DNA from 3 places in the Gottfriedia acidiceleris genome. Region 1 is predicted to be linked to each of the others. Evidence: riboswitches for the same ligand, from Rfam matches in the RefSeq annotation. Region 1 holds a riboswitch; each other region holds the start of a gene.
What was found. A riboswitch is a leader RNA that binds a small molecule or an ion and turns the genes downstream of it on or off. The one in region 1 is predicted to bind thiamine pyrophosphate.
Positions count from the first base shown of each region.

Region 2: it holds a riboswitch for thiamine pyrophosphate, as region 1 does, so the genes downstream of both, thiC (phosphomethylpyrimidine synthase ThiC) here and thiD (bifunctional hydroxymethylpyrimidine kinase/phosphomethylpyrimidine kinase) in region 1, are expected to answer to the same signal.
Region 3: it holds a riboswitch for thiamine pyrophosphate, as region 1 does, so the genes downstream of both, MY490_RS05000 (ABC transporter substrate-binding protein) here and thiD (bifunctional hydroxymethylpyrimidine kinase/phosphomethylpyrimidine kinase) in region 1, are expected to answer to the same signal.

Region 1 covers NZ_CP096034.1:4,338,412-4,344,522, reverse strand. The annotation lists gene MY490_RS20525 (DMT family transporter) at 1-349, shown strand, start outside; gene MY490_RS20520 (YjjG family noncanonical pyrimidine nucleotidase) at 378-1,097, shown strand; gene MY490_RS20515 (FTR1 family iron permease) at 1,411-2,907, shown strand; gene MY490_RS20510 (DUF4363 family protein) at 2,897-3,271, shown strand; TPP riboswitch at 3,389-3,499, shown strand; gene thiD (bifunctional hydroxymethylpyrimidine kinase/phosphomethylpyrimidine kinase) at 3,634-4,440, shown strand; gene cytX (putative hydroxymethylpyrimidine transporter CytX) at 4,433-5,671, shown strand; gene thiM (hydroxyethylthiazole kinase) at 5,655-6,111, shown strand, end outside.
Region 2 covers NZ_CP096034.1:3,922,824-3,928,934, reverse strand. The annotation lists gene MY490_RS18580 (ThiF family adenylyltransferase) at 1-134, opposite strand, end outside; gene MY490_RS18575 (thiazole synthase) at 131-898, opposite strand; gene thiS (sulfur carrier protein ThiS) at 901-1,104, opposite strand; gene thiO (glycine oxidase ThiO) at 1,131-2,222, opposite strand; gene MY490_RS18560 (thiamine phosphate synthase) at 2,206-2,820, opposite strand; TPP riboswitch at 2,908-3,017, opposite strand; TPP riboswitch at 3,252-3,366, shown strand; gene thiC (phosphomethylpyrimidine synthase ThiC) at 3,504-5,282, shown strand; gene MY490_RS18550 (small acid-soluble spore protein H) at 5,533-5,712, opposite strand.
Region 3 covers NZ_CP096034.1:1,058,963-1,065,073, forward strand. The annotation lists gene hmpA (NO-inducible flavohemoprotein) at 1-488, opposite strand, end outside; gene MY490_RS04990 (RrF2 family transcriptional regulator) at 675-1,118, shown strand; gene racE (glutamate racemase) at 1,215-2,006, opposite strand; TPP riboswitch at 2,237-2,346, shown strand; gene MY490_RS05000 (ABC transporter substrate-binding protein) at 2,435-3,427, shown strand; gene MY490_RS05005 (thiamine-binding protein) at 3,440-3,730, shown strand; gene MY490_RS05010 (ABC transporter permease) at 3,730-4,497, shown strand; gene MY490_RS05015 (ABC transporter ATP-binding protein) at 4,494-5,225, shown strand; gene MY490_RS05020 (TatD family hydrolase) at 5,227-5,997, shown strand.

The DNA of each region.
Region 1 (6,111 bases):
TTCTTTTGTTATGGGTGTAATATTTGATGGTAAGCAATTATTTGATTTGCATAATATGAAAAATTGGTATTGGATCAGCGGAATTGTCGGTGTAGGTGTTGTTTTCTGTTTAACGAAAAGTACTAGAATTCTTGGACCAACTTATGCTATATCAATTGTTCTTACATCTCAATTAATGTTTGCTTTATTATTTGATTCTAGAGGATGGCTAGGACTTGAGAAAGTTCCGTTTTCTTCTAAGCAAGTAATTGGTGTTTTACTTATTATAAGTGGTATATTAATTTTTAAATTAAACGGAATTAGTTTTAAACGTATCAAGCTAGTTAAAAATCAATCTAGTAAAATATGAATTAAATAAATAGAGATGGGGAAATGTTATGAAAACATACAAAACATTATTATTAGATGTAGATGATACATTATTAGATTTTGGTGCAGCAGAAAAAGTAGCATTACAATCTCTATTTAAAGATCAAAAATTACCATTAACGGATGAAGTGAAGTCAAGGTACAAAGAAATAAACCATGGACTTTGGAAGTCATTTGAAGAAGGTAAAATAAGTCGTGATGATGTGGTGAACACACGTTTTTCAACCTTATTTAAAGAGTTTGGTATTGAAGTTGACGGTTTTCTGCTGGAACAGTCTTACCAAAGTTATTTAGGAGAGGGAAATCAATTAGTTGAAGGTGCGTATGAATTACTTACTAGTCTTCAGCATGAGTTCGAATTATATATTGTCACGAACGGAGTTTCAAAGACACAATATAAACGTTTGAATGCGGCGCGTATTTATCCTTTCTTTAAAGATATTTTCGTTTCTGAGGATACTAGTTATCAAAAACCGATGAAAGAATACTTTCAATATGTATTTGATCGAATTCCAAACATTGAATTAGATAAGACATTGATCATTGGAGATTCATTTAGTGCGGATATAATTGGTGGGGCAGGATCAGGAATTGATACTTGCTGGGTCAATCCAAAAATGCTTTCAAATGACTCAGATATAGTTCCAACCTATGAAATAAAAAAACTAGATGAACTTTATAAGATTTTAAATATTGAACAGAAGGTTTTAGTTACTTCAGTTAACTAAGACCGCTTAAAAAGCAAAGTTTTTCACTCAATCTGATCGTTGATATTTGAACTTTATTTATACACTAAAAGCAAAAAGATAAATACTTTTTGCTTCATGTTGAAAAACTAGTCAATTAATTATCAAATTTTCGTAAAAGGAGTAGAGTAATCATTAAAAAGCTGAGGAAATTTTCCTCAGCTTTCTTTGTTTGTCGAATGTTAACCTAAAAATTAAAAATAGTTAATAAAAAAATAATTGACTATAACTCGAAATACCTTTATTATCAAGAGGTGATAATGATTATCATTTATATTTAAGGGGAAAATCAACGATGAAGCAGGCTCTTATTAAAGTAACTTTAACAGCTTTACTAATATTAGTTTTACCGTTTAAAACCTTTGCTGCAAGCCCTGAAGAGGATTTAACACATGCAAATTCTTTTGTAGAAAGTGCAATCCAATCTGCACAAAAAGGAGATTTTAAATCTGCAGAGCAGGAATATAAAAAATTCAACGACGAGTGGCTTGATAAAGAGGATGGAATAAAAAATAAATCGATTGAAGCGTATGGCAAAATCGAGGAAGCTATGGGAATGGTTCAGTATAACCTAGCACAAAAAACAGTGAATCAAAATGCACTCGTTACTGCACTTAAAGAATTAGAAGAGGTAAATGAAAAGTTCATTTCTCATCAGTTCGCTAGTTCGAAATTAGATTCAAAAAGTACAGGTAGTGTAGAAGATTTAATCGAAATATTAAACAAAGCTTTAGCAGATTTAAAAGATAATAATGTATCAGGAGCAACTTCAGAGATCGATCAATTTAGAAAATCTTGGATCAATATTGAAGGTGTTGTATTAACACAATCTCAAACAGTGTACACTGACGCTGAAAGAGACATGGTTACATCTTATGCAATGCTAACTGCTAAGACACCTGATGTGAAAGCGGCTACGAAAACAATTACAGATATGCGTAATTATCTATTACCATTAGCGTCTAAAACTAGTTATACAATGTTAGATGCTATAACAATTTTACTTAGAGAAGGCTTAGAAGCATTACTAGTAGTTGTAGCATTACTAGGTTTTATTAAAAAGTCTGGACAAGAAAAGAAAAGTAAGTGGATCTGGTTTGGTGTTGGTGCTGGATTAGGTGTCAGTATCATACTAGGTGTTATTGTAAACATTTTATTCTCAGCAGGTGCATTTGGAAGTAATAACTTCTTAATCGCGGGCTGGACTGGAGTATTTGCTGCTGTCATGCTCTTATATATGAGTTATTGGTTACATAGCAAATCGAATACGAAGCAATGGCAACAATATATAAAAACTAAGAGTGATAAAGCATTAAATACAGGTAGTTTATTATCTTTATCAATTCTTGCGTTTTTAGCAGTTTTCCGTGAGGGAACTGAAACTGTATTATTCTTTATTGGAATGGCCTCTTCAATTAAACTATCAACTTTATTAATAGGGATTGGCTTAGGATTTGCAATTTTAGCAATACTGAGCTACTTAATCTTAAAGGTTGGCCTAAAAATTCCAATGAGACCGTTTTTCCTTGTCTCAAGTATATTAATGTTTTATTTATGCTTTAAATTTGCCGGCATGGGTATTCATGGTTTACAACTTTCTGGATTACTTCCAGCAACCCAGGCTCCTATTCCTACAATTGATTTCTTTGCAATTTATTCAACTTGGGAGAGCTTTATACCCCAAATGATTTTATTGCTAATAGCTTGTATTACCGTTATTTATTATAGATTCTCAAATAAAAAAAATAAAAAAAGTGCTGGAAATTCAGGGGGAACTAAAAATGTTATCTAATAAAAAACTTATCGCAGCAATGGCTTTGGGACTATCTTTAACTTTATCTGCATGTGGTACGAAAACAGACGATGCAATTAAAACTGGTTCTGATGATATGATCAAAACGATTTCAGAATTAAAAACACAAATCTCAAATAATGATGAAGCAAAGGCAAAAGATAGCGGAGAAGCCCTTGAAAAGTCATGGGAAAAATTTGAAGACTCGGTAAAAGATAAAGACAAAGCACTTTATGAAAAAGTTGAAACGCCACTTCATATTATTGAAGCAGGAGTAAAGGTATCTCCATTGAATGCAGATACACTTAACCAAGCTGGTGACGAATTAGAAAGTGTATTAAAAGAAGTTAAAGATTTAAAATAATAAATTGATAGCCTCTCATCTAGTACGATGAGAGGTTATTCTTAATAATTCCAATCTAAATACTTGAATATATTAGAAGGATTCATTATGATGAAAAAGTAATCAACATAAATAATTGAATAGTACTAGGGGTGCCGTAAATGTTCGGCTGAGATTAGGACACATAAGTCTTTGACCCTTTAACCTGATCTGGATAATGCCAGCGTAGGAAAGTGAACGGTAGAATACATATTTGTATTCTTAACATTGATTTGTTCGAGCACAAGTCCTTATGGGATTTGTGCTTTTTTGTATTTAAAATCAAGTTTCATCTTCTATCTGTAAGATCAAAGAGTTCTATTCATGGAATAGGGGGAAGAGAATTGAAGAAAGTATTAACCATAGCAGGCTCAGATTCAAGTGGTGGTGCAGGTATTCAAGCGGATTTAAAGACGTTTTCAGCTCATCAGGTTTTTGGTATGAGTGTAATTACAGCAGTAACAGCTCAAAATACGCAAGGGGTGTTTGCAGTACAAGATATGACACCAGAGATTATTGCTAATCAGATAGATGCAATTTTTACTGATATTGAAGTCGATGCTGTAAAAATTGGAATGGTATCTCAAATAAAGACGATTAAAGTAATTGCTGAGAAACTAAAGCAATATAAACCAAAGCAAATCGTAGTTGATCCAGTTATGGTTTCAAAAAGCGGATTTGACTTATTAAGTCCAGATGCAAAGGAGGCTTTAATTCAAGAGTTGATTCCGTTAGCAACTGTTATTACGCCAAATCTTCCTGAAGCAGAAGTTATTACTGGAAGAAAAATTACAACGATTGAAGAGATGAAAGAAGCTGCTATTCAAATTCATTCATTAGGTGCTAAAAACGTCCTTGTAAAAGGTGGTCATCTGGAGGGTGAAGCTACCGATATTTGTTTTAATGGCGAGGAATTTACAAGCTTTAATAGCGTTAGAATTAATACAATTCATACCCACGGTACTGGTTGTACTTTATCTTCAGCCATTACATCTAATTTAGCAAACGAACTTGAGGTAAATGAGGCAATACGAGAAGCTAAAAATTATATAACATTAGCAATCCAACATTCCTTTTCAATTGGTAAAGGGGTAGGTCCTGTACATCATTTCTACTCATTGTATGAAAAGGCAGGAGTTCTATATGTCTAATCAAAATGCAAAAATGACGAAGTGGAACTTTACAACACTTTGGTTTGGAGCGGCAGTTTCTGTAGCAGAAATTATGACTGGTGCCCTAGTAGCACCACTAGGTTTTAAGAAAGGTTTGACGGCCATTTTAGTAGGGCATTTACTTGGAACATTACTGCTTATTTTAGGCGGTGTCATTGGTTCTCAGCAAAGATTGTCAGCCATGGAATCTACAAAAATTTCATTTGGTAGCTATGGTAGCTATTTGTTTTCAATTTTAAATGTTTTACAGTTACTAGGCTGGACAGCAATTATGATTTTAACAGGAGCTCGTTCAATCAATTTAGTTGCAATAAAAGATTATCGGTTTGACCATCTATGGGTTTGGTGTTTAGTAATTGGAGTATTAATCGCGATCTGGTTGTACTTTGGACAAAATGCTTCAAAAAAACTAAATAGTTTAGCCGTTTGTTTATTATTTGTTTTAACAATTGTACTTTGTTTTGTCATTTTTAAAAGTGATAAAATCCTAACTCAACCAAGCACTTCTGGGTTATCTTTTGGTAAAGCCGTTGAAATATCGGTAATTATGCCATTATCGTGGATTCCATTAATTAGTGATTATACTCGATTTGCGAAGTCAACAAAGGATGGTGCAATTGGTAGTTTTATAGGTTATATGTTTGGTAGCTCTTGGATGTATATTATTGGATTAGGCGCAGCATTAGCATTTAATCAAATAGACCCGGTTGCTGTTTTAATGAGTGCAAATCTAGGATTATTTGCAGTTGGAATCGTCGTCTTAGCGACTGTTACAACGACTTTCATGGATGCTTACTCTGCCGGAATATCAGTTACAACCATTTTTCCAAAGCTAAATGGAAAACATATCGCACTTATCGTTACAGCGATTGGAACATTATTGGCTGTTATTTTCCCTATTGAGAAGTATGAAGGGTTTTTATATACAATTGGTTCTTTTTTTGCACCGTTATATGCAATTTTATTAACGGACTATTTTATTCTAAAAAGAACAAGTATAAGTAAAGCGTTGAAGATTGATTGGGTCGCGTTTATTACATGGATTTTAGGCGTTTTTATTTATCGTAAGTTTGTACAATTAGACTTCTTCCTTGGAGCTACTGTTCCAAGTATGATTTTAATTTGTGTCATTTATATAGTTGTTCAGCATGTTATTAATAAGCTTGTTCCAAAGCAAATTGGGGGAGAAAAAAATGTTAACTATGAATGAAATGAGTCAAATTCTTGAAAGTGTAAAAGAGAAAAAGCCTTTAGTTCATCATATTACAAATTATGTAACTGTAAATGACTGTGCAAATATGGTGTTAGCTCTAGGTGGATCACCAGTTATGGCAGATGATTTAGCCGAAGTAGAAGAAATGGTATCTTTTGCATCAGCTCTTGTTATTAATATTGGAACATTAAATGAAAGAACTATTCAATCAATGGTTAAAGCTGGTAAAAAGGCTAATCAATTAGGTGTACCAGTTATATTAGATCCTGTTGGTGTAGGAGCAACAACTCTACGTACAGAAACAACTGCTAAATTATTGAAAGAAGTACGTTTTGCAGTAGTTCGTGGAAATATGTCAGAAATTAAAATGATTGCAGGTTTAAATGTTCAAATTAAAGGTGTTGATTCTGTGGCTGGAGAAGAGGACGGCGTTGATA
Region 2 (6,111 bases), 420 kb from region 1:
CCTGCTCTTACAAGCATTTCTGCTATTGATGAGCCTAGTGCACCAACACCAATAATAATAGCACTGGCTTTTTGTAAGTTTAATTGACGATCTCTTCCTAAAAATAATTCTTGTTTTGCATAACGGTTTGTCAAGAATTCACCAACCCTGTGATTGGGCTACTAGCTACACCATAATTTTTTTCTTCAATTCTTCCAGCCTCATAACCAAGCCTTCCTGCTTCAATAGCAAGCTTCATTGCAACTGCCATTTTTACAGGATCTTTCGCATTAGAAACCGCAGTATTTAAAAGAACTCCATCAGCACCTAGCTCCATTGCAAAAGCTGCATCCTTTGGTGACCCGATTCCGGCATCTACTATAACAGGTACATTCGTTTGCTCAATGATGAATTTAAGATTTAATGGATTAATAATTCCTTTTCCGGAACCGATTGGAGATGCACCTGGCATAATCGCATGTACACCAAGTTCTTCTAGTCTTCTTGCTAGCACAACATCATCGGAAATATAAGGTAATACAATAAAGCCTTCGTTTAATAACATTTCTGATGCCTTCAATGTTTCAATTGGATCGGGTAATAATGATTTATCACACCCAATTACTTCTACCTTGATCATATCGCACAAGCCTGACGCTTTTGCCAATCTTGCTATTCTAACTGCCTCTTCAGCAGTTTTTGCACCAGCTGTATTCGGCAATAATTTATATTTCGTTAGATCTAATTGTTCAAGAAAATTTGGCTGAGATTCCTCAAAAATATTCATTCTTCTAACAGCAAAAGTTAGGATATCGGCTTCCGATACTTCAACAGCTTCTTTCTGGACTTCAAATGAAGGGTATTTTCCTGTTCCTAATAATAATCTTGAATGAAACGTATGATTTCCTACTTTTAACATGATTAGCCACCACCTACAAAATGTATTAATTCTACAGAATCTCCGTTAGAGAGATGAGTTATCGAATACTGTTCCTTGTAAATAATTTCTTTATTAACTTCGACAATAACAATTCGATTTTCTAATTGATATTCATTAAGCAGATCCTGAATTGTATAGTTTTTGCTCGAAATATCGATATTCTTTCCGTTTAACCTTATTTCCAACTGCTTACACCTCCAAAGGCTTAAAATTAACGATTGATTTTAAATGCTTCAATCCAGTTACGATCGACTTCCCGTTTAAGGATCAAATCTCGAATTAATTTTCCAGTTGCTGGTGCAAGCAATATCCCATTTCGAAAATGGCCGGTCGCAAATAAGATTTGATCTTCTTCTGGATGAGTTCCAATAAAAGGGTTATAGTCGAGAGTTCGCGGTCGTAATCCTGCCCAAAATGAATCAATTTTCATGTCTTCAATTTCGGGAAGCATTTTTTTAGCGCTTTTTATTAATGACTCAATCCCTTTTAAGCTAGGGTTCTCATTCCATTCGTTATCAATCATCGTAGCTCCGATAACAAGGCGGCCGTCATTCCTTGGAACAATATAATTTTGTTCATGGAAGAGAGTATGCTTTAATGCAACTTTTTCACTTTTGACTGAGATGCATTCACCTTTAACGGGAATAATTTCGTGATGTAATCCAAGCTGTCCAAACAATGAATTACTCCAAACGCCACTTGCAACTACAATGGTTTTTGCTTCAAAATCGCCATTTGTTGTTTTAACTAAATAATGTGAATCAATTTTTTGAATCTGAAATACATGTGTATATTCAAAAATAGATGCACCTAAAATTTGAGCAGCTTTGCAAAACGCGTTACAGACAGAAACAGGCAACACATTCACGTCGTCTTCAATATAAGCTGCTCCAATTATGTTTGGATGGATGCCAGGTATCTGTTTTTTTAGCTCCTCCTGGTTAGACCAAAGTGATGAAGTTTGAGTGAGTAGGGGAGTTAATTGTTTTTTTTCTAAATCTGTATAAGCTAGTTTGAAAATGCCACCTTTTTTAAGTTCAATATCAATTCCACATAATTCTTTTAATTCTTCCTGAAGGTGAAAATAAGTTAATTGACTGTTTCTAGCAAAAGAAAAAAATGACTCGGAATGATCCCATTCGGAATGCGCGCCAAGCATTCCAGCAGCTGCCTTAGTTGTTTTCTGACCAACCTGCTGTCCTTCAAGAACTGCGACATGAATGTTTTCTTTTGCTAGATAATAAGAAATGGAACAACCTATTATTCCACCACCAATTACTACAACATCAAATTTCTTGTTCATAAGCGAATTTGCACCTTTCAAAATATTGCAGCGCAGCTTCTAGGGGATTTCGGGCAGAAAATATGCCAGACATTACAGCTATACCATCAATTTTGTTCTCTTTTAGAACGTGGATATGTTCAGGTAATATTCCCCCGACTGCATAGATTGGTATAGTTAACGTTTTTTTCATTTCTGGAATTAGTTCAATTCCATTAGGTGTTAATCCATTTTTACACTCTGTTTCAAAACAATGACCATACATAATATAGTCAGCTTTATCATTTTCTGCCTGTATTGCTTCAGTAAGTGAGTGAACTGACTTTCCTACTCGTAAATTAGGAAAATATTCTTTTACATCAACAAGTGGTAGACCATGTCCTGGCAAGTGAATATTTGATAGGTTAGAGAAAATAGCTATATCTAATCGATCATTTAAAACAATTTTTTTCATATCTACTTTGTTTATTTTTAGTAGATTTAAAAGTGATAGTAGCTCGATTGCCGTTTTCGATTTTTCGCGAATATGTACATAGTCGACAGCATCGATTATTTGAATTATTTTTGTAGCAAGTACTTCGACTGAGTGCTGATCATCTGTAATTGCAATAAGTTCCATTTTCCCAGCCTCTTTCACTATGAAAATTTTTTCAACAAAAAAACCACTTTCCTAAAAAAAGAAAGTGGTTACATCGCACGTGAAAAAGTATAAAATGCGCCACTTTCCTACGCAGGTACTAGCCTGTTCAGGTTTTGAGGGTTTAAAAGTAACTACTTTATTCTCAGCCCTTATCAAGGGATCCCCTAGTGATGAATATGTATGAAAATTAATCTTAGCATAGCATATAAAAAATAATATTCAATACTAAATTTATTTTTACTAGTCTAATTATTTACTAGAAATTGGGCTTGAGATATAGTGAAATCAAGTATTTTTAGGGGATAAAAAAACCAATAATTTTTTTAATTTGGAATTTCTGTAAAAATTTAGGGGAATAAAAACATTTACATTTTAAATTTGTGGGTTTATATTTAGTTTGAACAATTTAATAGATTGACTAGGGGTGTCCAATTAGTTGGGCTGAGAGAGAAACGCGAATAAGTTTCTTAACCCTCAGGACCTGATCTGGTTCATACCAGCGTGGGGAAGTTAGAAATTTCTCATTAATGATTTCATAATTGTTAATGTAGTTTTGCTAACACTTAGCCGGGTCTTAAAAATAAGATTTCGGCTTTTTTTCATGCTTTAAATGAATTGGATTTCGTCCTTTTTAAACTAATTAAAAAGGGGAATGAAATCAAATGAACAATTCTGTAAATGAAATGAATTTTTCCATCATGTCTAGTTTTTCAGGGAGTAAGAAGGTGTATGTTGAAGGGTCTAGACCTGACATTAAGGTGCCAATGCGTGAGATTCAATTAAGTCCAACAACTGGCACTTTTGGCGAAGAAGAGAATGCTCCAGTAAGAGTTTACGACACTAGCGGACCTTACACAGATTCAGCTAGCTCAGTTGATATTCGAATGGGACTTAAGGCGATTAGACAAAACTGGGTAATCGAACGAAATGATGTTGAAGAGTATGAAGGGCGTGAAATAAAGCCTGAAGATAATGGATATAGAAAAGAGTCAGATCAACATAATGTTGAGGTGTTTAAAGGGTTAAAAAGAAAACCGTTACGTGCAAAGGATAATGGAAATATTACTCAAATGCATTATGCTCGTAAAGGGATTATAACACCTGAAATGGAATTTATTGCGATTCGAGAGAATGTTTCAGCTGAATTTGTTCGTGATGAAGTTGCAAAAGGAAGGGCTGTCATTCCATCGAATATTAATCACCCTGAAAGTGAGCCAATGATCATCGGACGTAATTTTCATGTGAAAATAAACGCCAATATAGGTAATTCAGCCGTCACGTCCTCAATTGAAGAAGAAGTAGAAAAAATGACATGGGCTACTCGTTGGGGAGCAGATACGATGATGGATCTTTCAACCGGGAAGAATATTCATACAACACGTGAATGGATTATCCGAAACTCACCGGTACCAGTAGGGACAGTTCCGATTTATCAGGCGCTTGAAAAGGTCAATGGAATTGCTGAAGATTTAAGCTGGGAAGTGTTTAGAGATACTCTAATTGAGCAAGCTGAACAAGGGGTAGACTATTTTACGATTCACGCGGGTGTGTTATTACGCTATATCCCATTAACTGCAAAACGAGTGACTGGAATTGTATCTCGTGGAGGGTCTATTATGGCTCAGTGGTGTTTAGCTCATCATAAAGAGAATTTTTTATATACTCATTTTGAAGAAATTTGTGAAATTATGAAGCGTTATGACGTAACATTCTCTTTAGGAGATGGACTGAGACCAGGCTCAATCGCCGATGCAAATGACGAAGCACAGTTTTCTGAGTTAGAAACACTAGGTGAGTTAACGAAAATTGCATGGAAACACGATGTTCAAGTTATGATTGAAGGACCGGGACATGTACCGATGCACTTAATTAAAGAAAATATGGATAAACAATTAGAAATTTGTCAGGAAGCACCGTTTTATACATTAGGACCGTTAACGACTGATATCGCGCCTGGCTACGATCACATTACATCAGCGATCGGTGCAGCAATGATTGGTTGGTTTGGTACTGCAATGCTTTGTTATGTAACTCCGAAAGAGCATTTAGGCCTTCCAAATAAGGAAGATGTAAGAGTAGGTGTTATTACATACAAAATAGCAGCACATGCAGCTGACTTAGCAAAAGGACACCCTGGTGCACAAAAAAGAGATGACGCACTTTCAAAAGCAAGATTTGAATTTAGATGGCGTGATCAGTTTAACCTTTCCCTAGATCCTGAAAGAGCAATTGAATATCACGACGAAACATTACCTGCTGAAGGAGCTAAAACAGCACATTTTTGTTCAATGTGTGGTCCAAAATTCTGTAGTATGAGAATCTCTCAAGATATTCGAGATTTAGTTAAACAAGAAGAACTTCAGAATGATTCAATCATCGAAGAAGGCATGAAAGAAAAAGCACTTGAATTTAGAAAACAAGGCGGAGAAATCTATCAATAAGGGTGTGAGCCTTATATGAATAGGGTAGAAGAAATCATAAAAGAAATAAAGTATTTAGAAAGAAATATGAATCAGTTAAAGATCGAATTGAGCACAATTCAAAAAAACTGTGTACACGATTTCCAGAAAAAAGATACGATACAAGAATGCCTTAAATGCAGTTTAATTGAAAGCTTATGTTGGTAATCTGGAGAAACAATACGAAAACAAACCTCAAAAACTAAGAGGTTTGTTTTTTGTTATTCAAGAATTAATGTTCTGACAAACTATTGATTGAAACATCTTCCTCTCGATCTGGTTGACCTAGCGGATAGATTCTAGCAGTTTCATTTGCTTCATCAACATGTTGAATATAAATTGGCACTCCATTATATGTAACATTAGCCATTACAGCAGAAGAAGCAATTTCTTGAGCTCGTTGCTTATTCATACATAACCTCCTCTAAACTAAAAATAGAAACCTAACATATTATTAACCGTGGTGTGATTGGGTATTCATTTAAAATTTATCTTAAAAAACATGCCATATATTTAAAATTTTTTATTCTTCCTTCTGTTTTATTTTGTCTATTTATGCATATTAATTTTCATTCTTTCCGGTAATATGAACTTAATAAGTTTAACTGTATATACAAGCGCTTTTGGAATTTTACTTTCTTTAAATCGAGTTTAGTGTTAAGTTTAAGATCCTTACCTTGGAATAGAAAAATGGTTCGACTTAAAAAGTTCAGTACATATCACTACAATTCATTCTAAGCAAGCACTAGTTTCTTAATGGATTAAAAAAAAACCCCTGTTAAAATTTAACAGGAGTTTTATAGTTTTTAAT
Region 3 (6,111 bases), 1.4 Mb from region 1:
ACTTTTTCAATGACTTTAAACTCTTTAAATTCAGACCATCCACCTTCTTGTGAAGATGCTTCCTCATACATTTCTTTTTCGATATCGATAAATACTTGTGCAATAACTCCATATGCTTCCGCCCAAGCACCTAGTATTTCATCAGTTGCAGCATCACCAAGTACTTCTTTAATTGCCCCTAGTAAATGTTGCCCTACGATTGGATAGTGCTCTGGTTTTACTTGAAGACTGCGGTGTTTTTGCGCAATTTGTTTTACAACAGGAATAATTGTTGCTAGTTTATCAATGTTCTGTGCAGCAGCTAAAACAGTATTTGCAAGAGCAGTTTGTTGTCTACCTTGTTGTTGATTTGTGTGATTAAATACATTTAATAGTTCAGGATGATTAGTAAATAAATTTTTATAGAATACTTTAGTGATTTCTGTACCCTTTACTTCTAAGACTGGAACTGTTGACTTAATAATATCAATTGTTTTTTGAGATAGCATGATAAATCCCCCTAATCATGTTTTAAAGTAGTATTTTAAATACATCTTTATCTTAGACCTAGAATTTATTTAAAGCAATATGTAGAATACATCTTTTGTGGATTTTTTCGTAAAAATACATTAAAGTTTAAAAAAAGTTCACAATTATGCTATGATTAATCTTAAATAAAACAGTGAGGACAAGTTATGCGTTTAACAACTTATTCGGATTACTCTCTTCGTGTACTAATATTTCTTAGCTCTGAGCCTAGTGAAAAATTAGTTAATATTAAAGACATCGCTGAAGCTTATGATATTTCTAAAAATCATTTAATGAAAATAATTTATAATTTAGGAAAGATGGGTTACATCGAAACAATCCGTGGCAGAAACGGTGGAATCCGATTAGCTAAATTGCCATCAGAAATAAATATCGGTGAAATAATTCGCAAAACTGAAGAAGACTTTAATATTGTGGAATGTTTTGAACACGGTAATACTTGTGTTATTACACCTGTTTGTTCTTTAAAACATATATTTAATAATGCATTGGAACAATTTTTACAAGTTTTAGATCAATATACATTAGATGATATTGTAAAGAACAATGCGATGCTTAAAGATTATTTTTCAAATAATACAAAAGAATAAATAGTATGAAATAGAAGAGCGTTCGTAATTTAAAATGACAAAAACCAACAAAGGTTTACTTTGTTGGTTTCTTCATTTAATGCGGTCTATTGACCTTTATAGTTTAATATACTTTACGTTTTCCATTGGTTCTTGGAATAAGGATGAAGCTATTTTACTAAAAATGGTTGGATCCCCAGTTGTAAAAAATTCATGTGAAGTGATATCAGAGTTAGATAATAAATTTTGTTGATCTAGAATTGCACTTACTTCTAAAGCTGTTTCATCACCAGAGCTAATAAGATGAATTGATGGTCCCATCACTTTTTGGATGATTGGACCGAGTAATGGGTAATGCGTGCACCCTAGTATGAGTGTATCAATATTTGAATTAATAAGAGGTGCAAGAGTGTGTTTAACAATCTCAAATATTTCAGGTTTATTGTAGTCCCCATTTTCAACAATTCCAGCAAACTCTGGGCATGCCAAACCTTCAATGATAACTTTGTCATTAATCCGCTTTAGTGCAGAATGATATGCTTTACTATTAATAGTAGCATTCGTTCCTATGACACCGATTTGGTCATTTTGTGTTAATTTTATTGCTGCTCTAGCACCTGGGCGGACAACTCCAATGACTGGAATTTGAAGTTTTTCTCGCATTTCATTTAAGACTACTGAGGTTGCTGTATTACAGGCGATGACTAACATTTTTATATCTTTTTCCAATAGAAAATTAGTCATTTCCCAAGTGAATTCCCTGATTTCGGTATATGGTCTTGATCCGTATGGACATCTTGCAGTATCGCCTAAGTATAAAATGTCCTCTTTAGGTAATTGTCTTATAATTTGTTTGGCAACTGTTAAGCCCCCAACACCTGAGTCAATGACTCCGATTGGCTTATTCAAAAAATCCCCTCATTTTACTTAATAATTTGTTGATGTAGTATATTCTTTATTCATTTAAGATTTTACTATAATAAATGATATTTTTGTTTATTATTCTCTTTTTAAAACTGTTGAAATTTCATAGTTCAGTGCGCCTATTAACAGAGTATTAAAACATTTAAACATAAGTTGAAAATAATTCGTAAATTTAATCATTATCTGTTATATTAATGAGGAAAAGTTTATATATGAGAAAAATGTGGAGGAGCCAGTGTTGCTGGCTGAGATAGCGTCCTTAAGATGTTGACTCTTAGAACCTGATCTGGGTGATGCCAGCGTAGGGAACAGTATCTCTTTTTAGATATGTTTTTTACAGCGCATTTACGTCCGGGTTAGTATCCGGACGTTTTCTTTTTGTATAAACCAAAAACAAAAAGGAGTTATAGATAATGAAAAAACTAGTAGTATTTTTAGTAGCTATTTGTTTAATGTTAACCGGGTGTGGTCAAAACAAAACTGCTACTACTAAAAAGACAAAGCAATTAAAAAAGGTGACTGTCGTACTAGACTGGACGCCAAATACAAATCATACTGGGCTATTTGTTGCTAAGGAAAAAGGTTACTTTAAGGAACAAGGACTTGATGTAGATATAATCAGCCCGGGAGAAACAGGTGCAGACCAATTGGTGGCATCAGGTAAAGCAGACTTTGGTGTTTCTTATCAAGAGTCAATTACACAGGCAAGAGTTCAAAATGTACCGATTGTATCAATTGCAGCAATTATTCAACATAATACTTCTGGGTTTGCATCACCGGTGAATAAAGAAATTAAGTCTCCAAAAGATTTCGTTGGAAAAACATATGGTGGATGGGGTTCGCCAGTTGAAAAGGCTATTTTAAAATCACTTATGTCAGAAGAAAATGCTAATGTTAATAAGTTAAATATCGTTAATATGGGTGATGCTGATTTCTTTACAGCAGTTAAAAGAGATATCGATTTTGCATGGATTTATCAAGGATGGACAGGGATTGAAGCAGAGCTACGTGGAGAAAAATTAAACATGATTTATTTAACTGATTATAGTAAAAAGCTAGATTACTATACTCCAGTTTTAGCTACGAATGAAAAAATGATTAGTAAAAACCCTAAAATAGTAAAAGCGTTTGTGGCTGCTGCATCAAAAGGATATAATTTTGCGATTGATAACCCAAAAGAAGCTGCATCGATTTTAATAAAGGATAATCCAGATTTAGATAAAAAATTAGTGGAAAAAAGCCAAGAATGGTTAGCATCTAAATATAAAGATGATGCAGACCGTTGGGGTGAGCAAAAGTTATCGGTTTGGAAAAACTATGCTGATTTCTTAGCTGAAAATAAATTATTAGAAGGAAACTTTAAGCCAAAAGAAGCATTTACGAATGATTTCTTACCAGCGAAATAAGGAGGGGCAAAAATGCAAACTACTTTAATGAGTGTCCAAATTATACCGAAAACAAATAATATTGAGGATGTTATTCCAGCAGTTGATGAAGCAATTAAAATTATTGATGAATCAGGTGTAAAATATCAAGTTCAACCATTGGAAACAACTATGGAAGGTGACTTGAATCAATTATTAATGGTTGTTCAAAAAATGAATGAAAGAATGATTGAAATAGGTTGCCACAATGTAATTACTCAAATGAAAATACTTTATCAACCACAAGGTATTACGATGGATGTGTTAACGGAGAAGTACCGTTAATGAAATTTAAAAATATAAAAGGATGGCAACCAACCGTTGTCATCCTGCTTTTTTTAATTTGCTGGCAGCTAAGTATTAAAATTTGGAAAATTGAATCTTGGTTATTACCAGGACCAATCGCAATCTTTAAAGAAGGAATGAAATCAACTAATTCACTACTTCCTCATATTTCTTCTACAATTCAATTAACGATTATTGGTTTGTTAATTGGTAGTTTATTAGGATTTTTAATCGCATTTTTATTGCATTTAATTCCAGGTGTTAGGGAAGCTTTTTACCCATTATTAATTCTTTCGCAAAATGTACCAATTATCGTATTGGCACCGCTTTTAATTATTTGGTTTGGATTTGGTGTCTTACCTAAATTAATCATTATTTCTCTTGTTTGTTTTTTCCCTGTTACAGTTTCAGCGTTGGATGGTTTCCGACAAACACCAAGTGAACTATTAAATTATATGAAAATGGCGGGAGCATCCAAATCACAAATTTTTTGGAAAGTTGAATTACCTTTTTCTCTACCTTCCATTTTTTCTGGCTTAAAGATTTCAGCGACTTATAGTGTTATGGGAGCAGTTATTTCTGAATGGCTAGGAGCGAAATCTGGAATTGGAGTCTATATGACTTTAGCTTCATCTTCATTTAGAACAGATCGAGTATTTGTTTCAATCTTTATCATTATGTTTTTAAGTATGCTTTTCTTCTTCCTAATAGTTGTAATTGAACGTTTTACTGTTAAATGGAAAGTTAAAGGGGGGAAACGGAAATGACATTACAAGTGGAACAATTATCAAAGAGTTATAGCGGTCATCAAATATTAGAAAATATATCCCTTTATGTAAACGAGGGTGAATTTGTATCGATTCTAGGTCCATCTGGTAGTGGGAAAAGTACGTTGTTCCATCTTATTGGTGGTTTAGTAAAACCAGATTCTGGAGAAGTAAAGTTAAATGGTTCGATTATAAATGGAGAACTTGGTCATGTTAGTTTTATGCCTCAGGATCATTCATTACTTCCTTGGAGAACCATATTAAAAAATATTGTTTTATCACAAGAATTAAAACATAAACCTGATGAAAAATTGGCAAGAGACTGGCTTAAAAGAACAGGTTTAGAAAACTATGAGAATGCTTACCCTAATGAATTATCTGGTGGTATGAAACAAAGAGTTTCATTTTTAAGGTCTCTACTAGCACCGCAGTCGTTCATGTGTATGGATGAGCCTTTTTCAGCTTTAGATGAATTCACTAGACTTGAAATGCAGCAATGGCTTTTATCAATTTGGGAGGAGCAACGACGATCCATTTTATTAGTAACGCATAATATTGATGAAGCGTTGTTACTGTCTGATCGAATATATATTTTTTCTGACAAACCCGCCAAAATCAAAGAAGAAATCATTGTGCCATTTCCAAGACCACGTAAAAAAGAATTATTATTAAGTGATGAATTTACGGAATATAAAAGAAAAATCTACTTGGCTTTAGAGAAGGAGTAATATGATGAAAATGATAGATGCTCATATTCATTTAGATTCTTATGATACTAGTCAAAGAGAAGAAATATTAATTAATTTAGAAAGTTACGAAATCGAGGCGCTCATTTCGGTCTCGATGGATTTAAAATCTAGTAAGAAAAATTTAGAGTTAAAAAATAAAAATAATAGTGTATATCCAGCATTCGGATTTCATCCTGAACAACAAATCCCTTCTGATGAAGAGGCTGATAAATTAATTGAATGGATTAAGAAGCATCAGGATGAAATGATCGCAATCGGAGAAGTTGGATTACCATATTATAAGAATTTAGAAGAACAGATTGATTACGTACCTTATATTCAATTACTAGAAAAATTTATCTCGCTTGCAAAAGAGTTAAATAAACCGATCATATTACATGCAGTTTATGAGGACGCCGAAACCGTATGTAATCTATTAGAAAAGTATTTTATTAAAAAAGCCCATTTTCATTGGTTTAAAGGGGACGAACTTACAATAAATCGGATGATGAAAAATGAGTATTTTATCTCGATTACACCAGATGTATTATATGAATATGAGATTCAAGACTTAGTAAAAAAGTATCCTTTAGAATTAATGATGATAGAAACAGATGGTCCTTGGCCATTTGAAGGGCCTTTTGAGAATGAGTGGACACAACCTAAATTTATGCATCAAACAGTTGCAAAGATAGCTGAGTTAAAAGACATGGATCTATCAAGTGTATATAAAACTTTATATGAAAATACTAAGAAGTTTTATAGCATATAAATAAGAAAATCGTTTTCCAACAGGAAACGATTTTTTTATTTTAATTTTAGATAGGTAAAAAGAGCTAAAATAAAATCCCCCTATAGCAGAGCATCTATCCTAATTTAAAGATAG